3 regions of the Microbacterium limosum genome follow, and region 3 is predicted to be linked to each of the others. Evidence: predicted binding sites of a transcription regulator. Region 3 holds the regulator's gene; each other region holds the start of a gene.
What was found. The regulator HrcA, encoded in region 3, represses chaperone genes, less so after heat shock. The targets are predictions, from matches to a motif close to TTNGCACTCGNNNNNNNCGAGTGCNAA.
Positions count from the first base shown of each region.

Region 1: the regulator HrcA is predicted to act here: its motif matches at 4,411-4,437, upstream of groL (chaperonin GroEL).
Region 2: the regulator HrcA is predicted to act here: its motif matches at 3,074-3,100, upstream of groES (co-chaperone GroES).

Region 1 covers NZ_CP137080.1:2,116,238-2,122,340, reverse strand. Annotated here, with positions in the region: gene RYJ27_RS10245 (nitroreductase family protein) at 1-375, opposite strand, end outside; gene msrB (peptide-methionine (R)-S-oxide reductase MsrB) at 372-773, opposite strand; gene RYJ27_RS10235 (DUF2332 domain-containing protein) at 851-1,837, shown strand; gene RYJ27_RS10230 (DUF3263 domain-containing protein) at 1,865-2,122, shown strand; gene RYJ27_RS10225 (LytR C-terminal domain-containing protein) at 2,222-2,845, shown strand; gene RYJ27_RS10220 (cold-shock protein) at 2,996-3,199, shown strand; gene RYJ27_RS10215 (DUF3048 domain-containing protein) at 3,275-4,342, shown strand; gene groL (chaperonin GroEL) at 4,472-6,094, shown strand.
Region 2 covers NZ_CP137080.1:2,248,833-2,254,935, forward strand. Annotated here, with positions in the region: gene RYJ27_RS10825 (ABC transporter substrate-binding protein) at 71-1,345, opposite strand; gene rarD (EamA family transporter RarD) at 1,601-2,536, opposite strand; gene groES (co-chaperone GroES) at 2,691-2,999, opposite strand; gene RYJ27_RS10840 (THUMP-like domain-containing protein) at 3,136-4,326, shown strand; gene RYJ27_RS10845 (hypothetical protein) at 4,345-4,839, opposite strand; gene tsaD (tRNA (adenosine(37)-N6)-threonylcarbamoyltransferase complex transferase subunit TsaD) at 4,836-5,912, opposite strand; gene rimI (ribosomal protein S18-alanine N-acetyltransferase) at 5,909-6,103, opposite strand, start outside.
Region 3 covers NZ_CP137080.1:1,178,374-1,184,476, forward strand. Annotated here, with positions in the region: gene hemW (radical SAM family heme chaperone HemW) at 1-1,185, shown strand, start outside; gene hrcA (heat-inducible transcriptional repressor HrcA) at 1,269-2,309, shown strand; gene dnaJ (molecular chaperone DnaJ) at 2,353-3,465, shown strand; gene RYJ27_RS05745 (16S rRNA (uracil(1498)-N(3))-methyltransferase) at 3,465-4,202, shown strand; gene RYJ27_RS05750 (histidine triad nucleotide-binding protein) at 4,226-4,576, shown strand; gene RYJ27_RS05755 (PhoH family protein) at 4,629-5,657, shown strand; gene ybeY (rRNA maturation RNase YbeY) at 5,654-6,103, shown strand, end outside.

The sequences.
Region 1 (6,103 bases), 940 kb from region 3:
GGTGCGCCAGATGACGCCCCATCCGGCCTCGTCGAGCAGAAGGCTCAACATGTGGGCGACGCCGGACGCGACGGCCTCCTGCTCCCATTCGGGCACCTTGTGCTTCGGGCGGATGCTCGCGACGACCGCGATCAGCAGGGGAGCGCGGAGGGGCTTGGACGAGGCCCCCTTCTCGCCCTCCGCCTTGTTGATCGCGCGTCCCAGCACGAGGCGGTCGTCGCCGCGCAGCTCGATCAGCCGCCACGGGGTCAGCCCGGAGTGATCGGCAACGCGCCCGGCCGCGGCGACGAGCGAGAGCAGCTCGTCGTGGCCCGGCGCGTCGTCGGTCACCTTCGAGAAGGACCGGCGGCTCAGAGCCGCCTCGCGCGCGCTCACTTCTCGGGGGCGAATCCGAGCGCGAGGGAGTTCATGCAGTAACGGTCGCCCGTGGGGGTGCCGAAGCCGTCGGGGAAGACGTGCCCCAGGTGCGAGCCGCACGCCGCGCAACGCACCTCGGTACGCACCATGCCGTGGCTGGTGTCCTCGATCAGCTCCACGGCGTCGGGGCGGATCGACTCGTAGAAGCTCGGCCAGCCGCAGCCGGAGTCGAACTTCGTTCCGCTCTGGAAGAGCTCGACGCCGCACGCGGCGCACGTGTAGAGCCCAGCGCGGTGCTCGTCGAGCAGTTCGCCGGTCCAGGGGCGCTCGGTGGCGGCCTCCCGCAGCACGGCGTAACGGTCGGCGCTCAGTTCCTCGCGCCACTGGTCGTCGGTCTTGTCGACGCTGTACGACATTGGTCCTCCTCGGGTAGATCCCCTCTATTCAACCGCGGTTGGGCGGCGTGCGGGCGCGTCCGCGGTTGAATGGCGTTATGGACGACGCGGCAGCGGTCATCGAGCGGTACGCGCGGTTCGCCGATGACGAGGCGCGCGGGCGTTCGGACGTGTACGAGGACTGGGCGCGCGGGATCGCGCAGGACCCGGAGACGGCGGCCCTGCTGGCCCGCATACCGGCCACCCGTCGCCAGCCACCCCTCGTCTTCGCCGTCGCGCGCATGCAGGGCGCGCCGGTGGGGCCGTGGGTGGGGCTCCGGCGGTGGCTGCGCGAGCATGGCGATCGGCTCGTGGCCGAGGCATCCGCCCTCTCGTTGCAGACGAACGAGCCGCTGCGCTGCGCGCCGCTGGTCGCGGCGCTCTCGCTCGTGCCGGGGCCGGTCGCGCTCGTCGAGCTGGGCGCCTCTGCGGGGCTGTGCCTGTATCCGGACAGGTACTCCTACCGCTTCTGGGGCACGCGCGACGTGCGGCTCGATCCGGTCGAAGGGTCGGCCGCAGTCGTGCTCGCGTCCGAGATGCGCGGTGCGGGCGGCGGGGAGCTCACGCTGCCGCGCGTGCTCACCCGCGTGGGCGTGGACCTCGCGCCTCTCGACGCGCGGGATGCCGCCGATCGCGCCTTCCTCGAGGCGCTCGTCTGGCCGGGGGAGGACGGGCGCGCCGAGCGCATCGCCGCCGCGCTGGATGTCGCGGCTGCCGACCCGCCGCGTATGATCGTCGGCGACGCCGCCGACCCGGCGACCCTCGACGATGCGATCGCCGATGCGCGCCGCGCGGCGCCCGACGCGAGCATCGTCGTCACGACCCCCGGGCTCCTTCCGCACGTGCCGCGCGCCGGGAGGGAGCGGCTCCGGCGGGCGTTGACCGAGCGGGACGTGCGCTGGGTGTCGATCCATCCGGCCGGCATGTCGGGCGCGCCGCAGGCGTCGACGGGCGCCGCGGCATCGGGCTTCCACCTGACGCTCGACGGGCAGGTGGTTGCGGAGTGCGACCCGCTCGGGGCGTGGCTGGAGTGGCGCGCGTCCTGACGGCGGATCCCGGCGTACCGTGAAGGCATGGCTGAAGAGCTGACAGATCAGCAGCGCGCGATCCTCGACTTCGAGGCCGACTGGCGCCGCCACGCGGGCGCGAAGGAGGAGGCGATCCGCAGCCAGCTCGGTCTGACGCCCGCCCGGTACTACCAGCTGCTCGGACGCCTGATCGACACCGCCGAGGCCCTCGCCCACGATCCGCTGCTCGTCGGCCGGCTCCGCCGCATCCACGATCGGCGCGCGGCGGAGCGCGCCGCCCGCGAGCGGGCCGTCACCCGCTGACCGTCACCCGTTGGCCGTCACCCGCTGACCGTCACCCGCTGACCGCTTCCGCCTGCCCGTGACGGGACTCGCGGGCGCCCCCCCCGGTAGCATGCTCTGGTGTCCCCGTCCCCTGCCGACCGTTTCGACGACATCCCGCCCTCCCGCGGACGCGTCGGTGCGCACCGGGCCGAGAACCCGCGCTTCGGCGGCCCCGGCCTGTTCCTCTGGGCGGCCGTCGCGACGGTCGTCCTGATCGGCGCCGGCATCTTCGCCTCGCTCGTCGCGCAGGGGCGCATCGTCCTGTTCCCCGAGCCCGCGCCGACCGCGGCGCCGGTCGACACCGTCGCGCCCGTCGTCGACACCTCGTACACGGTGCTCGTGCTCAACGGCACGCCGGAGGCCGGCCTCGCGACCCGGGTGAAGGATGAGCTCGTCGCCCAGGGCTGGCCCGAATCGGGGGTGCTCGCGAGCAACGCCGGGGACCGGGAGTTCCCCACCACGACCGTCTACTACGCGGCGGCGGAGGCCGAGGCCGCCGCACGCGGTCTCGCCGGCATCCTGGGGGCCGCCGACGTCGTGCTCGACCCCGAGTATCCGCTTCCGGGAACGCCCGCGACGCAGCTGACGGTGATCGTCGGAACCGACCGCACGGCGGCCGCCGAGAGCGACGACGGCACCGAGATCGAGGACGGCACCGAGATCCAGGACGGCACCGAGGGCGGCTCGGACACCGCACCGTAGAGCGCCTCCGCGCGCGCCGTGGCAGCGGCGTGTTTCCGTCCGATTAAGAGTTCGCGGCCCCTGTGTCAACAGTTGCCCGAGCGCCGGATCCGCGTCGTTCCGCGTGGTTAGCATGGCTGTGTCTCACCCCGCAGTAACAGGAGCGCACGCATGGCCCAGGGCACCGTCAAGTGGTTCAACGCCGAGAAGGGGTACGGGTTCATCACCGTCGCCGAGGGTGGACAGGACGTCTTCGTCCACTACTCCAACATCGACATGACCGGATTCCGGGTGCTCGAAGAGGGGCAGCAGGTGGAGTTCACCGTCGGCGCCGGGCAGAAGGGCCCGCAGGCCGAGTCGGTGCGGGTCGTCTGACCCGACGCCCGCGGCCCTCGCCGCGTGCGTCGTGTCGCCACGGCGGCGCGCTGCACCGGCCATAGTCTGTCGCGCATGACGATCGCCGCGCGCCGCCGCGCCCGCCTCGGGGCCGCCGTGCTCGCGATGGCCGCAATGGCGCTCGCCGGATGCGCCGCGTCCTCCGACGCTGCGCCCGTTCCCATCGCGACGACGGTGCCGCCGGCGCCGACTCCCACCGCAACGGTCGAGCCGGCGCCTGAGGCGCCGCAGACGGTCCCGCATCCGCTGCGCGGCACCCCGGTGCCCGCGGGCGGCGTCGCGGGCCCCGCCCTCTCGGCGAAGATCGACAACCACCCCGCGGCGCGGCCCCAGGTGGGGCTGGAGCGCGCCGACGTCGTCTTCGAGGAGCTCGTCGAGGGTGGTCTCACCCGCTACGTTGCGGTGTGGTCCTCCGACATCCCCGACGAGATCGGCCCGGTCCGCAGCATCCGTCCCATGGATCCCGACATCGTCGAGCCGCTCGGTGGCGTCATCGCCTACTCGGGCGGGCAGCAGCGGTTCGTCGACATGATGCTCGCGACCTCGGTGCACAACGCCATCCACGGTGGCGCCGACGATCGCTTCATGCATCGCACGAGCGGAAAGGCCGCACCCCACAACGTCATCGTCAGCGCGCGCGAGCTGGTGCAGGCCTATGCGCAGATCCCGGCGCCGGCGCCGCAGTTCGCCTTCACCTCGATGCCCCTCGCCGCGTCGGCGGCGGCCTACGGGCGTTCCTCGGCCGGGTTCGACCTGTCGTTCTCGCCGCGCCAGAGCAGGCAGTGGCAGTGGGATGCCGGCAGCGGTCGCTACCTGCGCGGCCAGAACGAGGCCACCGACACCGACTCCTCCGGCGCGCCGCTGTCGGCGACGAACGTGGTCGTGGTCGCGGTCGACATCGACTGGGCGTACGGAGAAATCCCGCGCACCGTCATGATCGGCTCGGGCGCCGCGTGGATCGCCACGGGCGGCAAGGTGCTGGAGGCGACGTGGACGAAGCCCTCCCGCGAGGCGCCCATCCAGCTGACCAACGCCCACGGCGTCGCCATCCACCTCGCGCCCGGTGCGACGTGGGTCGAGCTCGTGCCGACCGGGTCGGGCGGTTCGGTGTCGGTGCGCTGAGCGGCGCGGCATCCGGTCGCCCGCCGTCATGCGGCTTGCACTCTCCCGGGGCGAGTGCCAGAATGTGATTAGCACTCCCATTGTCGGAGTGCTAAACCCAAACCTACGTCCGGGAGGGACGACACACACATGGCAAAGATCATCGCTTTCGACGAAGAGGCCCGTCGCGGCCTCGAGCGCGGCCTGAACATCCTCGCCGACGCCGTCAAGGTGACGCTCGGCCCGCGCGGTCGCAACGTCGTGCTCGAGAAGAAGTGGGGCGCCCCCACCATCACGAACGACGGCGTGTCGATCGCCAAGGAGATCGAGCTCGACGACCCCTACGAGAAGATCGGCGCCGAGCTGGTCAAGGAGGTCGCCAAGAAGACCGACGACGTCGCGGGTGACGGCACCACCACCGCCACCGTTCTCGCCCAGGCTCTCGTGCGCGAAGGCCTGCGCAACGTCGCGGCCGGCGCCGACCCCATCTCGCTCAAGCGCGGCATCGAGAAGGCCGTCAAGGCCATCACCGACCAGCTGCTCGAGGGCGCCAAGGAGGTCGAGTCCAAGGAGCAGATCGCGGCGACCGCCTCGATCTCGGCCGCTGACCCGACGATCGGCGAGCTCATCGCCGAGGCGATCGACAAGGTCGGCAAGGAAGGCGTCGTCACGGTCGAGGAGTCGAACACGTTCGGCACCGAGCTCGAGCTGACCGAGGGCATGCGGTTCGACAAGGGCTACATCAACCCCTACTTCGTCACCGACCCCGAGCGTCAGGAAGCGGTCTTCGAGGAGCCCTACATCCTCATCGCGAACCAGAAGATCTCGAACATCAAGGATCTTCTCCCGATCGTCGACAAGGTGATCCAGGAGGGCAAGGAGCTCCTCATCATCGCCGAGGACGTCGAGGGCGAAGCTCTCGCGACCCTGGTGCTGAACAAGATCCGCGGCATCTTCAAGTCGGCCGCCGTCAAGGCCCCCGGCTTCGGCGACCGTCGCAAGGCGCAGTTGCAGGACATCGCGATCCTCACGGGTGGCCAGGTCATCACCGAGGAGGTCGGCCTCAAGCTCGAGAACGCCACCCTCGACCTGCTCGGCCGTGCCCGCAAGGTCATCATCACCAAGGACGAGACCACCATCGTCGAGGGTGCCGGCGACTCGTCGCAGATCGAGGGTCGCGTGACCCAGATCCGTCGCGAGATCGAGAACACCGACAGCGACTACGACCGCGAGAAGCTGCAGGAGCGCCTCGCCAAGCTCGCCGGCGGCGTTGCCGTTATCAAGGCGGGCGCGGCCACCGAGGTCGAGCTCAAGGAGCGCAAGCACCGCATCGAGGACGCCGTGCGCAACGCGAAGGCGGCTGTCGAGGAGGGCATCGTCCCCGGTGGTGGCGTCGCGCTCATCCAGGCCGGCAAGATCGCGTTCGAGGGCCTCGAGCTCACGGGCGACGAGGCGACCGGTGCGAACATCGTTCGCGTCGCGATCGAGGCGCCGCTCAAGCAGATCGCGCTCAACGCCGGTCTCGAGCCGGGCGTCGTGGCCAACAAGGTCGCGGAGCTGGAGCCCGGCTTCGGCCTGAACGCCGCGACCGGCGAGTACGGTGACCTGTTCGCGCAGGGAATCATCGACCCGGCCAAGGTGACCCGTTCCGCGCTGCAGAACGCCGCATCGATCGCGGGCCTCTTCCTCACGACCGAGGCCGTCGTCGCCGACAAGCCCGAGAAGGCCGCCGCGTCTCCCGCCGGCGACCCGACGGGTGGCATGGACTTCTGAGTCCCACGC
Region 2 (6,103 bases), 1.1 Mb from region 3:
GCCGCCGCCACCGACAAACAGCGGCCCCGCTTCCGAAGAACCGGGGCCGCTGCCGTTGCGGGTGGAGGGATCAGCCCTCGTAGGCCGCGTAGGTGTTGTCGTCGCCGAACTCGTAGATGCCGATCGACGCCTCGGTCGGGTCGCCGACCTCGTCGAAGGTGATCGGACCGGAGACGCCGTCGTAGTCGGCGACGCCGCCGCCGAGGATGATCTCGGCGCACTCCGCGTAGCTGGAGCAGGACTCTCCGTCGCCGGAGCCGCCGGAGACCTCGACGAGCTTCTCCGCGATCGCGGCGCTGTCGGTCGAGCCGGCCGCGAGCGAGGCGAGCGCCAGCAGGATAGTGGCGTCGTAGGACTCGGCCGCGTAGCTGTACTCCTCGAGCGCGGCGATGCCCTCGGCCTCCAGGAACGCGTCCAGCTCATCCGTGAAGGCGGCGATGGAGTCGATCGTCAGACCCGGCAGCGTGCCCTTCGCGCCCGTGAGCGAGCCCGCGGGGAACTGATCGCCGAAGTTCGACAGGTTGCCGTCGACGAAGTAGAGCTTGTCGCTGGGGATCTGACCGAACAGGCTCGGCAGGATCGTCGTGACCTCCTCGAACGTGATCAGCGCGATCGCGTCGGGGGCGGCCGCGACGACCTCGCTGATCTGAGCGTCGAACGACGTGTCACCCGTGTTGTAGGTGGGCGCCGCGACGACCTCGCCGCCCGCGGCCTCGAAGGCCTCGGTGACGTAGCCGGCGAGACCGGTCCCGTACGAGTCGTTCAGCACGATCATGCCGAGCGTCTGGTTGCCGTCCTCGGCGATGAGGTTTCCGAGCACCTCGCCCTGCAGGACGTCCGAGGGCGCCGTGCGGAAGTACAGCCCGTTGTCGTCGTAGGTCGTGAACACGTCCGAGGTGTTGGCGGGCGAGAACTGGATGACGCCGGCACCCACGACCTGGTCGATGAACTGCAGCGAGGTGCCCGACGACGCGGCGCCGATGATGGCGGACACGCCCTCACCGAGCAGACGCGGGATCTCGGTCTCGTAGGCCTTGTTGTCGGTGTCGCCCGAGTCGCCGTAGATGACGTCGAGGGTCAGGCCCGTGTCGGCCGTGGCCTCGTTGATCTGGGCCGTCGCGTAGGCCACACCGGCCTCCTCCGGCGGGCCGAGGAAGGCGAGGTTGCCCGTCTGGGGCAGTGCCGTTCCGATCGTGAGGGTCATCTCCTCTCCGGCTTCGGCTGCCGGGGCGGACGATTCGGTGTCGCCGCCGCTGCCGGCACAACCCGCGAGGAAGAGCGCGCCGACGCCGACGACGGCGATGCCACCGACGACCTTTCCGCGCGAACGGGAGAAGACGCTCATAGTGCTCCTTGCTGTAAACGAACGCTGGGCCGGCCCTGGCGCCGACCTCGTGGATCTCACCCTAAGCGCGGGACCCGCGTTCCAACGTTGCGGTGCGTTAACGATGTGTCACGAGATGGTCACGGCACGATAACGGCCGTCTCATCAGCCCGAAATCACCCCGGCGAGACGACGGCGTCGGACCCGGTGCCGCGGATGCCGGTACCTGGTACGCAGAACCGCATCCGCCCGCGTGGGCCCCGCCCGCTTCGCCAGTCAGGTGATCGGGGCGACGTCCGAGACGCCCCTGTGGCGGCGCGAGTACAGCAGCTGATCGATCGTCAGGACCGACAGGGCGACCCACACCAGGCCGAAGCCGATCCACCGCTCGAGCGGCATCGGCTCTCCGAGGATCCACGCGCCGGTGATGAACTGCATGATCGGGGCGATGAACTGGAGCAGCCCGATGACGGTCAGGGGCACCCGCCGCGCACCGGCAGCGAAGAACAGCAGCGGTGTCGCCGTCGCAACCCCTGCCAGCGAGAGCAGCACCGCGTTCCACACACCGGCCGTGCCGAAGGTGAGGCCGGATGCGAACGAGACCGCGACCAGCTGCCCGATCGCGACCGGCGCGAGCCAGAACGACTCCAGGGTGAGTCCGCTGACCGCGTCCACGCGAGGGCCGATCTGCTTCTTGACGAGGCCGTAGACGCCGAAGGATGCCGCGAGGGTCAGGGCTATCCACGGGAAGGTGCCGTACCCGACGACGATGACGCCAACGGCGAGGGCGCTGATGCCGATCGCGATCCACTGCGTCATCCGGAGGCTCTCGCGCAGGACGAGAACGCCCAGGATGACGGTGAAGATGGGGTTGATGAAATACCCCAGGCTCGTCTCGATCACGTGCCCGGACAGGGTCGCGATGAGGAACACCTGCCAGTTGACGTAGATGACGGCTCCCGCGAGCGCCGTCCACAGCAGCAGGCGGGGCTGGCGGATGATGCGCCCGAACGCTCCCCAGGAGCGGGTCACGCTCAGGAGCACGGCGCAGAAGACCAGCGAGAGCAGGATGCGCCACGCGACGATCTCCCACGGGCCCGTCGGGGCCAGGGTGAGGAAGTACAGCGGCAGGAATCCCCAGAGCAGGTACGCCGTGAAGGCGTACACCCCGCCGAGAGCACGCTCCCGGGCGGGATCGGGCGCGTGGTTCACCGGCTCAGCCTACCGCCGGAGCGACGTCCGGCTCGGGACGCCGCGTGCCCCCGCTCACTCAGCGGGAGGACCCGGTCGCGACACCCCGGCGCACCCGCAAACGACGAAGGACCCGGATGCCGCGGCATCCGGGTCCTTCGGTGGTGTGCGTCGCTCAGCGAACGACGACCGCGAGCACGTCGCGGGCCGAGAGCACGAGGAACTCGTCGGCGCCGAACTTGACCTCGGTTCCGCCGTACTTGCTGTAGATCACGCGGTCACCGACGGCGACATCGAGCGGAACGCGGTTGCCGTTGTCATCGATGCGGCCGGGGCCCACCGCGACGACCTCGCCCTCTTGGGGCTTCTCCTTCGCGGTGTCGGGGATGACCAGGCCGGAGGCCGTCGTCTGCTCCGCCTCGACCTGGCGGATGACGATGCGGTCCTCGAGCGGCTTGATGGAAACCTGAGTGGAAACCGTCACGGTCTACCTCTTTCTTGATCCAAGACTCATTAGCAACCTCGCTGCGAGAGTGCTAATGACAGTGTAGGCATCCGCTGGCACTCCCGCAACGCGAGTGCCAGCGGATGACGGCGTCGCCCGCCGTAGGGTGGTGCGGGTGGAGATGTCGGAGCTCACGGCCCTGCTGACCCCCGAGGGCCTGCGGCTGCTCGACGCGACGCCGCCGGTGGAATCGGCCGCCGACGTGGCGCGCGAGGTCACCCGACTGCGCGCCGCGGGCCACTCCCCCGACCTCGTCTCGGCCGTCGTCGGCCAGTCGCGTCTGCGGCGGCGTGCCCGTGCGAAGTTCGGCGACCTCGCGGCGCGGATGCTGTTCACCCGCGCCGGCCTCGAGCAGTCCACGCGCCTGTCGGTCTCCACCCTGCACGCCCGGCGCTTCCGCGACGCCGGGATCGCCTCCGTCGCCGACCTCGGATGCGGGATCGGGGGCGACGCCTTGGGCGCCGCCGGGCTCGGGCTGGACGTCCACGCCGTCGAGGCGGACGAGGTCACGGCCGCCCTCGCGGCCTTCAACCTCGCGCCGTTCGGGGAAACCGCCCGGGTCTCGAACGCCCTCGCCGATTCGATCGACCTCGGGCCCGAGGTGGGCGTGTGGCTGGACCCCGCCCGCCGCACCGCGGGCCGTACCGAGACGACCCGCCTGAGCGACCCCGACGAGTACTCGCCCACGCTGTCGTGGGCGTTCGAGGTGGCGGAGCGCCGGGCGACCGGCATCAAGCTCGGTCCGGGTCTGGACCGGGACCTCATCCCGGTGGGCGCCGAGGCGCAGTGGATCACCGTCGACGGCTCCACGATCGAGCTCGTGCTGTGGTCGAGGGAGCTCGCCCGGCCAGGTATCGGTCGCGCCGCCGTGGTGCTGACCGACGGCGGCGCGCACGAACTGACCGCCGAGCACGATGCCCCCGACGAAGACGTCAGCGCGCTCGGGGCGTTCGTGCACGAACCGGCGGGCTCCGTCATCCGCGCCCGCCTCATCGGCGACGTCGCGCGATCGCTGCAGGCCGGGCCGATCGCACCCGGGATCGCCTACCTCACCGGCGACGCTGCCCTCACGAGCCCGTTCGTATCGACCTTCCGCGTGCGGGAGGTGCTCCCGACCGACACGAAGAAGATCGCCCGCGCCCTCCGCGAGCGAGGCATCGGCACACTCGAGATCAAGAAGCGCGGCGTCGACGTGGATCCCGCGGTGCTGCGCACGAGGCTGCGCCTGCAGGGGCCGGAGTCGGCGACGCTGCTGCTCACGCGTGCGGGCGGCGGTCGCCTGGCGATCCTCGCCGATCGCGTCTGACGCACGGCCCCGCCCGCGTCAGGCGAAGAGATCGGCCTGCATCGCCGCCCAGACGATCCAGATCGCGCTGTAGATGATCGAGAGGATGCCGAGCGCCAGCGCCCACGCCGCGGCCTGGCGTCCCTCTTCGGGGCGGCGCAGGGCCATCGCCGCCACGACGACCGCGACGACGCCGATCGGAAAACCCCAGCCGACGAACAACGAGGCCGCGAGGCCGACCACGGCGATGACGAGCGCCCACCCCGCGAGGCGCCGCCGGTCCTTCGCGGGGGCGGGCGGGTCCCAGGGTCCGAAGGGGATGCGGCGGTCGAGGAAGGGGACGGGACCGGTCTCCCTCGCCTCGTCATCCTCGCCCTGGGGGGACGGCCCGTGCGGGAGGACCGGCGGCGCGAAGGGGATGGCCGGCTCGGTGAAGCGCGCGGGCGGCGGAGCGGCCCCCTCCGCGGGGACCGGGCTCGCGTTCGCGAGGCCGGGTTCTGCGGCCGCCGCGCCGTCCTTCTCCTCCGCGCTCACGCCGGCTCGCTCCCCGCAGCGACCTGGATCTCGGTGACGGGAAGCGTGGAGTCCGCGCCGAACGCGAGCGTGGACGGCTGCCGCCCTGCGCGGATCAGTTCCGCGGCGAGCGCGGCGATCATCGACCCGTTGTCGGTGCACAGCGACAGCGGCGGGATCCGCACCGCGACGCCCGCGGCATCCGCGCGCTCGAGCGCGACCTCGCGCAGGCGCCGGTTCGCGATGACCCCGCCCCCCAGCAGCAGCCGGGGCACGCCGTGGCGCACGCACGCGTCGAGCGCCTTCGTCACGAGCACGTCGACGACCGCCTCGCGGAAGGATGCCGCGACATCCGCCACGGGCACGGGCTCGCCGGCCGCCTCCTGATGTTCGATCCAGCGGGCGACGGCGGTCTTGAGCCCGGAGAAGGAGAAGTCGTAGCGGTGCCGGTCCATGTCGCTGGCGCGGGAGAGACCCCGCGGGAAGCGGATGGCCCGGGGGTCGCCGGACGCCGCGGCGCGATCGATCTCCGGACCGCCGGGATAGGGCAGCCCCAGGATGCGGGCGACCTTGTCGAACGCCTCGCCGGCCGCGTCGTCGACCGTCTCGCCCAGCAGCTCGACGTCGCTCGTCAGATCGCGCACGAGCAGGAGCGAGGTGTGGCCGCCGGAGACCAGGAGCGCGACGGTCGGATACTCGAGCGGCTCGGCGTCGGCGTCGAGGAGGTCGGCGGCGATATGACCGACGAGGTGGTTGACGGCGTACAGCGGCGTCCCGAGGGCCACCGCGAGCGCCTTCGCCGCGCCGACGCCCACCATCAGGGCTCCCGCGAGGCCCGGCCCGGAGGTGACTGCGACGGCGTCCAGATCGGCGAGCGCGACACCCGATTCGGCGAGCGCGGCCTCGATCGCGGGCTGCAGGGCCTCGAGGTGGGCACGCGCCGCGACCTCCGGCACCACCCCGCCGAAGCGCGCGTGCTCGTCCATGCTGCTGGCGATCGTGTTCGAGAGCAGCGTGCGACCCCGGACGATGCCGATGCCGGTCTCGTCGCAGCTGGTCTCGATGCCGAGCACGAGCGGTTCCTCGCGGTTCATCCGCTCGCCCCCTCCCGCGGGCCCCGGCCACCCTCGGCGGGGGTCGGCGCGGCCTCGCCCTGCGGCGCCCACGTGCGCAGGTCGAGTGCCATCACGATCGCGTCGACCCCGTCGGGCTGGTAGTACCGGGGCCTGCGGCCGAGCTCGCCGAACCCCTCCGAGACGTAGAGGGAGTGCGCGACGGAATTGTC
Region 3 (6,103 bases):
CCGGTCGACGGCGCCCTGCCGGGCGACCTCCCTCTCGACCCGACCCGCGCCCTCGGCGTGTACCTGCACGTCCCCTTCTGCCGGGTGCGGTGCGGCTACTGCGACTTCAACACGTACACCGCCGGCGAGCTGCGCGGTGCCAGCGCCGAGGACTACCCCTCCGAAGCGGGGCGTGAGGTGCGCCTGGCGGCGCGCGTGCTCTCCGACGCCGGCGCGCTGCGTGCGGCATCCACCGTGTTCTTCGGCGGCGGCACGCCGACGCTGCTGCCCGCCGGATCGCTCACGCGGATGCTGGAGGACGTGCGCGCGCACATCGGCGTTCAGCCGAACGCCGAGATCACGGTGGAGGCCAACCCCGACACCGTCACGCAGGTCGTCGCAGACGAGCTGGCCGCCGCGGGGGTCACGAGGCTCTCGATCGGCATGCAGTCGGCCGTGCCGCACGTGCTCGCGGCGCTCGACCGCACGCACGACCCCGCCGCCGTCGCGCGCGCCGTGGGAGCCGCGCGCGGGGCGGGCCTGGCCGTCAGCCTCGACCTCATCTACGGCGCGCCCGGGGAGAGCCTCGCGGACTGGGCGGCGTCGCTGTCGCAGGCGGTGGAGCTCACGCCCGACCACGTGTCGGCGTACGCCCTCATCGTCGAGGACGGGACGGCGCTGGCGCGGCGCATCCGCCGGGGCGAGCTCGCCGCCCCCGACGACGACCTGCAGGCCGACATGTACGAACTGGCCGACCGCGTCCTGGCCGACGCGGGCTTCGGGTGGTACGAGGTGAGCAATTGGGCGCGGGACGACACCCACCGCTCGCGGCACAACCTCGCCTACTGGCGCGGCGATGACTGGTGGGGCGTGGGGCCCGGCGCCCACAGCCACGTGGCAGGACTGCGCTGGTGGAACGTCAAGCATCCCGCGGCCTACGCCCAGCGCCTGCAGTCCGGCGCCTCGCCGGCGGCCGGGCGGGAGAGGCCGGATGCCGCCGCCACACAGCTCGAGCGGGTGCTGCTCACCTCCCGCATCCGTGAGGGACTTCCCCTCGAGATGCTGGATGCCGGCGCGCGTCGCTCCGTCGCGGGGCTCGTCGCCGACGGGCTCGTCTCCGGCGAGGACGCCGTGCGCGGGAGGGTCGTGCTGACCCTGCGCGGGCGGCTGCTGGCGGACGCCGTCGTGCACGCGCTGGCGGGCTGAGCGCCGCCTTCCGGAGCACACGCGCTGCGAACCGGTAGAATTGGCACTCGATCTGCCAGAGTGCCAGGACGGGAGGAGAGGCCATGGTCTCGGAACGGGGGCTCCAGGTCCTGCGCGCCATCGTGCAGGACTACGTCGCCACCCACGAACCGGTCGGCAGCAAGTCGATCGTCGAGCGTCACGCGTTCGGGGTCTCCGCCGCCACGATCCGCAACGACATGGCCCAGCTGGAGGACGAGGAGCTCATCGCGGCGCCTCACACCTCCTCCGGGCGGGTGCCGACGGACAAGGGCTACCGCGTCTTCGTCGACCACCTCGCCGACATCCGGCCGCTCTCTCCCGCGCAGCGCAGCGCCATCACGGACTTCCTCGGCGACCCGGGCGACCTCGACGACCTCCTGGCCCGCACGGTCCGGGTCCTCTCACAGCTCACCGGCCAGGTGGCCATCGTGCAGTATCCGTCCTTCGCACGCGCCAACGTCACCCACGTCGAGCTGGTGGCGATCGCGCCCGCGCGCATGCTCATCGTCCTCGTGACCGACACGGGCCGGGTGTCCCAGCGCATCGCCGCGCTCACGGCGCCCCTTGAGGACGAGGACCTGCCCGCGCTGCGGGCGCGCCTGGCGGCGCTGATCGTGGGTCACTCCGTGCGTGAAGCGGCCGACCGGGTCGAGGCCTTCCGCGCCGCCGGGACGGCCGAGGCCGTCGGAGTGGACGCGGCCCTGCTCTCCCTCTGCCATGTGGTCGCCGAGGAGCTGGACGAGTTCCGCCAGGACCGCCTGCTCATGGCGGGAGCCGCCAACCTCGCTCGCCGCGAATCCGACTTCCGCGGCAGCATCTACCCGCTCCTCGAGGCGATCGAGGAGCAGGTCACCCTCCTCCGGCTCATGGGGGAGATGGTGGCCGACACCCAGGGTCTCGCGGCCAGCATCGGCCGCGAGAACGATCCGTGGGGGCTCGGCGAAGCATCGGTCGTGACGAGCGACTACGAGACATCGGGGGCGGTGGCACGCGTGGGCGTGCTCGGACCGACCCGAATGGACTATCCCAGCAACCTCGCCTCGGCGCGGGCCGTCGCGCGATACCTCTCGCGTCTGCTCGACGAGGACGAGAACCGCCGCTGAGGCGACCCCTGCCCCGCACGACGGGGCGTGAAGAAAGGCGAATGTGGCAGACCATTACGACGTCCTGGGCGTGGCGAGAGACGCGTCACCCGACGAGATCAAGAAGGCGTACCGACGCCTCGCGCGCGAGCTGCACCCGGATGTGAACCCGGGTGAGGAAGCCTCGGAGCGCTTCAAGCTCGTCACCCACGCATACGACGTGCTCAGCGATCCGGAGCAGCGCCAGCGCTACGACTCCGGCGGAGACGCGTTCGGCGGGGCCGGAGCGGGCTTCGGCGGTTTCAGCGACATCTTCGAGACGTTCTTCGGCGGGGGCGGCGGGGGCTCGCGCGCGGCGCGCCCGCGCTCGCGCCGGGAGCGCGGGCAGGACGCCCTCGTCCGAGTGAACCTCGACCTTCGGGATGTCGTCTTCGGCACGCACCGCGACCTCGAGGTCGACACGGCCGTGCTGTGCGAGACCTGCCAGGGCTCGTGCTGCCAGCCCGGCACGCAGCCCGTCACGTGCGACATCTGCCGCGGCGCGGGACACATCCAGCGTCAGGTGCGCAGTCTGCTCGGCAACGTCGTCACGAACGTGCCGTGCCCCACGTGCCAGGGGTACGGCACGACGATCCCGTACCCCTGCTCGAGCTGCCAGGGTCAGGGCCGCGTGCGCTCCCGGCGCACCGTCTCGATCGACATCCCGGCGGGTGTGGAGACGGGGCTGCGCCTGCAGCTGCCTGGTTCCGGCGAGGTCGGCCCCGCGGGAGGGCCCAACGGTGATCTGTACATAGAGGTCAGCGTGGCCGCCGACGACGTCTTCAGCCGGGACGGCGACGACCTGCTCGCGACGCTCGAGGTGTCGATGCCCGATGCGATCCTCGGCACCGAGACGACGATCGAGAGCCTCGACGGCCCGGTCGATCTGGAGATCCGCCCCGGTGTCCAGTCGGGCGACATCCTGACGATCAAGGGGCGCGGCATCACTCCGCTGCGCGGGAGCCAGCGCGGCGATCTGCGCGTCGGCGTGCAGGTCGTGACGCCGTCGCGCCTCGACGCGAAGGAGCGGGCCCTCGTCGAGGAGCTGCGCAAGCGCACCAAGGCGCCCGCGCCGACGCTCTCCCACTTCCACCAGGGCGTCTTCGCGAAGCTGCGCGACAGGTTCCGGAACCACTGATGCCGCTGCACTTCGTCGTCGACGCGGCCTCGACCGCGCATGTCGGCGACGTGGTCGCACTCACGGGCGACGAGGCGCACCACGCGGCGGCTGTCCGCCGCGTGCGGGTGGGGGAGGAGGTCACCCTCGGCGACGGACGCGGAGCGTGGCTGACCGGCGTGTGCGAGGCGGTCGCGCCGCGGGAGGTGCGCGTGCGGGTCCGCGACCGCACCCTCGTGCCGGCCGCGGCACCGCGGATCGTGCTCGTGCAGGCGCTCGCGAAGGGCGACCGCGACGAGCTCGCCGTCCAGGCGGCCACCGAGCTCGGGGTCGATGAGATCGTCCCGTGGCAGGCGTCCCGCAGCGTGTCGCGGTGGCAGGGGCCGAAACTCGTCAAGGGCGTCGCCCGATGGAGCACCATCGCGCGCGAGGCCGCGAAACAGGCCCACCGCGCGTGGATACCGCCCGTCGCCACGCCGCTCGGGACCCCCGGCGTCATCGAGCGCGCCGCCGACGCCCGTGTCCTCCTGCTCGAGCCGACGGCCGAGCGAGCGCTGACGGCGCTTGACTGGCCGCGGGGCGAGGCACGCGACATCCTGCTGGTGGTCGGCCCGGAGGGCGGCATCGACGGCGCCGAAATCGATGCGTTCGAGGCGGCCGGCGCGGAGCCGGTGAGGATGGGGGCGAGCGTGCTACGCACGTCCACGGCCGGACCCGCGGCGATCGCGGTGCTGTCGGCCGCGCTGGGACGCTGGTGAGGGGCCCTCGATACACTGGGACGGTGTCCGACGAACCCTCGATCTTCACCCGTATCCTGCGAGGCGAGATCCCCGCAGAGATCATCGCCGAGACCGAGGGCGCCTTCGCGATCCGCGACATCGCGCCGCAGGCGCCCGTGCACGTGCTCGTCATCCCGAAGTCGCAGGAGTACCGCAACGTCGTCGAGCTCGCAGCGGGCGATCCGCAGCTGCTCGCCGAGATCGTCGGGCTCGCGAACACGCTGGCGGCCGAGCTCACCGGTGGCGACTTCCGTCTGGTCTTCAACACGGGGGCGGATGCCGGGCAGACCGTCTTCCACGTCCACGCCCACCTGCTCGGCGGCGGACTGACGGAGAAGAGCGTCGGTGCCTGACGAAGAGACCCCCGACACCACGACCGAGCGGGTCTACGCCGACGGTGTCGCGATGGTGCAGCTGCTCGGTCCGCAGGACCGCCTCCTCCGCGTGCTCGAGACGGAGCACCCGGAGGTCGACGTGCACGTGCGCGGCAACGAGATCACGCTCTCGGGCGCGTCCCGGGCCGTCGAGGCCGCACGAGACCTCGTCGACGAGCTTCTGGCCATGACGAAGGCCGGGCACGCCCTCGCGCCCGGAGACGTCTCCTCGTCGGCGCGCATCCTCGAGGGGGACGCCGGTCGACGTCCGTCGGAGGTGCTGGGTGAGGCGATCCTCTCCACCCGCGGCCGCGTGATCCGACCCAAGACGCTGGGCCAGAAGGAGTACGTCGACGCGATCGAGGAGCACACGATCGTGTTCGGAATCGGTCCCGCCGGAACGGGGAAGACGTATCTCGCGATGGCAAAGGCCGTGCAGGCTCTCCAGCGCAAGGAGGTCTCGCGGATCATCCTGACCCGGCCCGCCGTCGAGGCCGGCGAGCGCCTGGGGTTCCTGCCCGGCACGCTGAACGACAAGATCGACCCGTACCTGCGACCGCTCTACGACGCGCTCAACGAGATGATGGACCCCGAGCTCGTGCCCAAGCTCATGGCGACCGGGACGATCGAGGTCGCGCCCCTGGCGTACATGCGGGGCCGCACGCTCAACGACTCGTTCGTCGTGCTCGATGAGGCGCAGAACACGACGCCCGAGCAGATGAAGATGTTCCTCACGCGGCTCGGGTTCAACACCAGGATGGTCGTGACGGGCGACATCACGCAGGTCGACCTCCCGGGCGGCAGCTCGGGGCTGCGCCTCGTGACCCGCATCCTGAACGACGTCGAGGACATCCACTTCGCGCGTCTGACCAGCGACGACGTCGTGCGTCACAGCCTCGTGGGGAAGATCGTCGACGCCTACAGCGCGTACGACGAGCGCCGTACCGCCGCGCGCCACGAACGCGAGCAGGCGAGCGAGTTCGCCAATCGCGCCGAGCGCCACTCGTCGACCCGACCGCTCGGTCCCCGCGACCGCCAGCCGAAGCGAGGCAGCCGATGACGATCGAGATCACGAACGAGTCGGGCGTCGCGGCCGACGAGACGAAGCTGCTGCGCCTGATGGAGCACCACCTGGCCGAGCTGCACGTCAGCCCCGAGGCCGACGTCGCGATCATCCTCGTCGACGAGGGGGCGATGGAGGCCCTCCACGTGCAGTGGATGGACGAGCCCGGTCCGACCGACGTGCTGAGCTTCCCGATGGACGAGCTGCGCCCCGGGACCGAGGAGTCGCCCACCCCGCCGGGGCTCCTCGGTGACATCGTGCTCTGCCCGCAGGTGGCCGAGACGCAGGCCCGCGACAACGGCGTGTCGACCGAGGACGAGATGCTCATGCTGACCACGCACGGCCTTCTGCACCTGCTCGGGTTCGACCACGCCGAGCCCGAGGAAGAGCGGGAGATGTTCGGCCTGCAGAGGGAGCTGCTCACGTCGTTCGCTCTGCGCGAG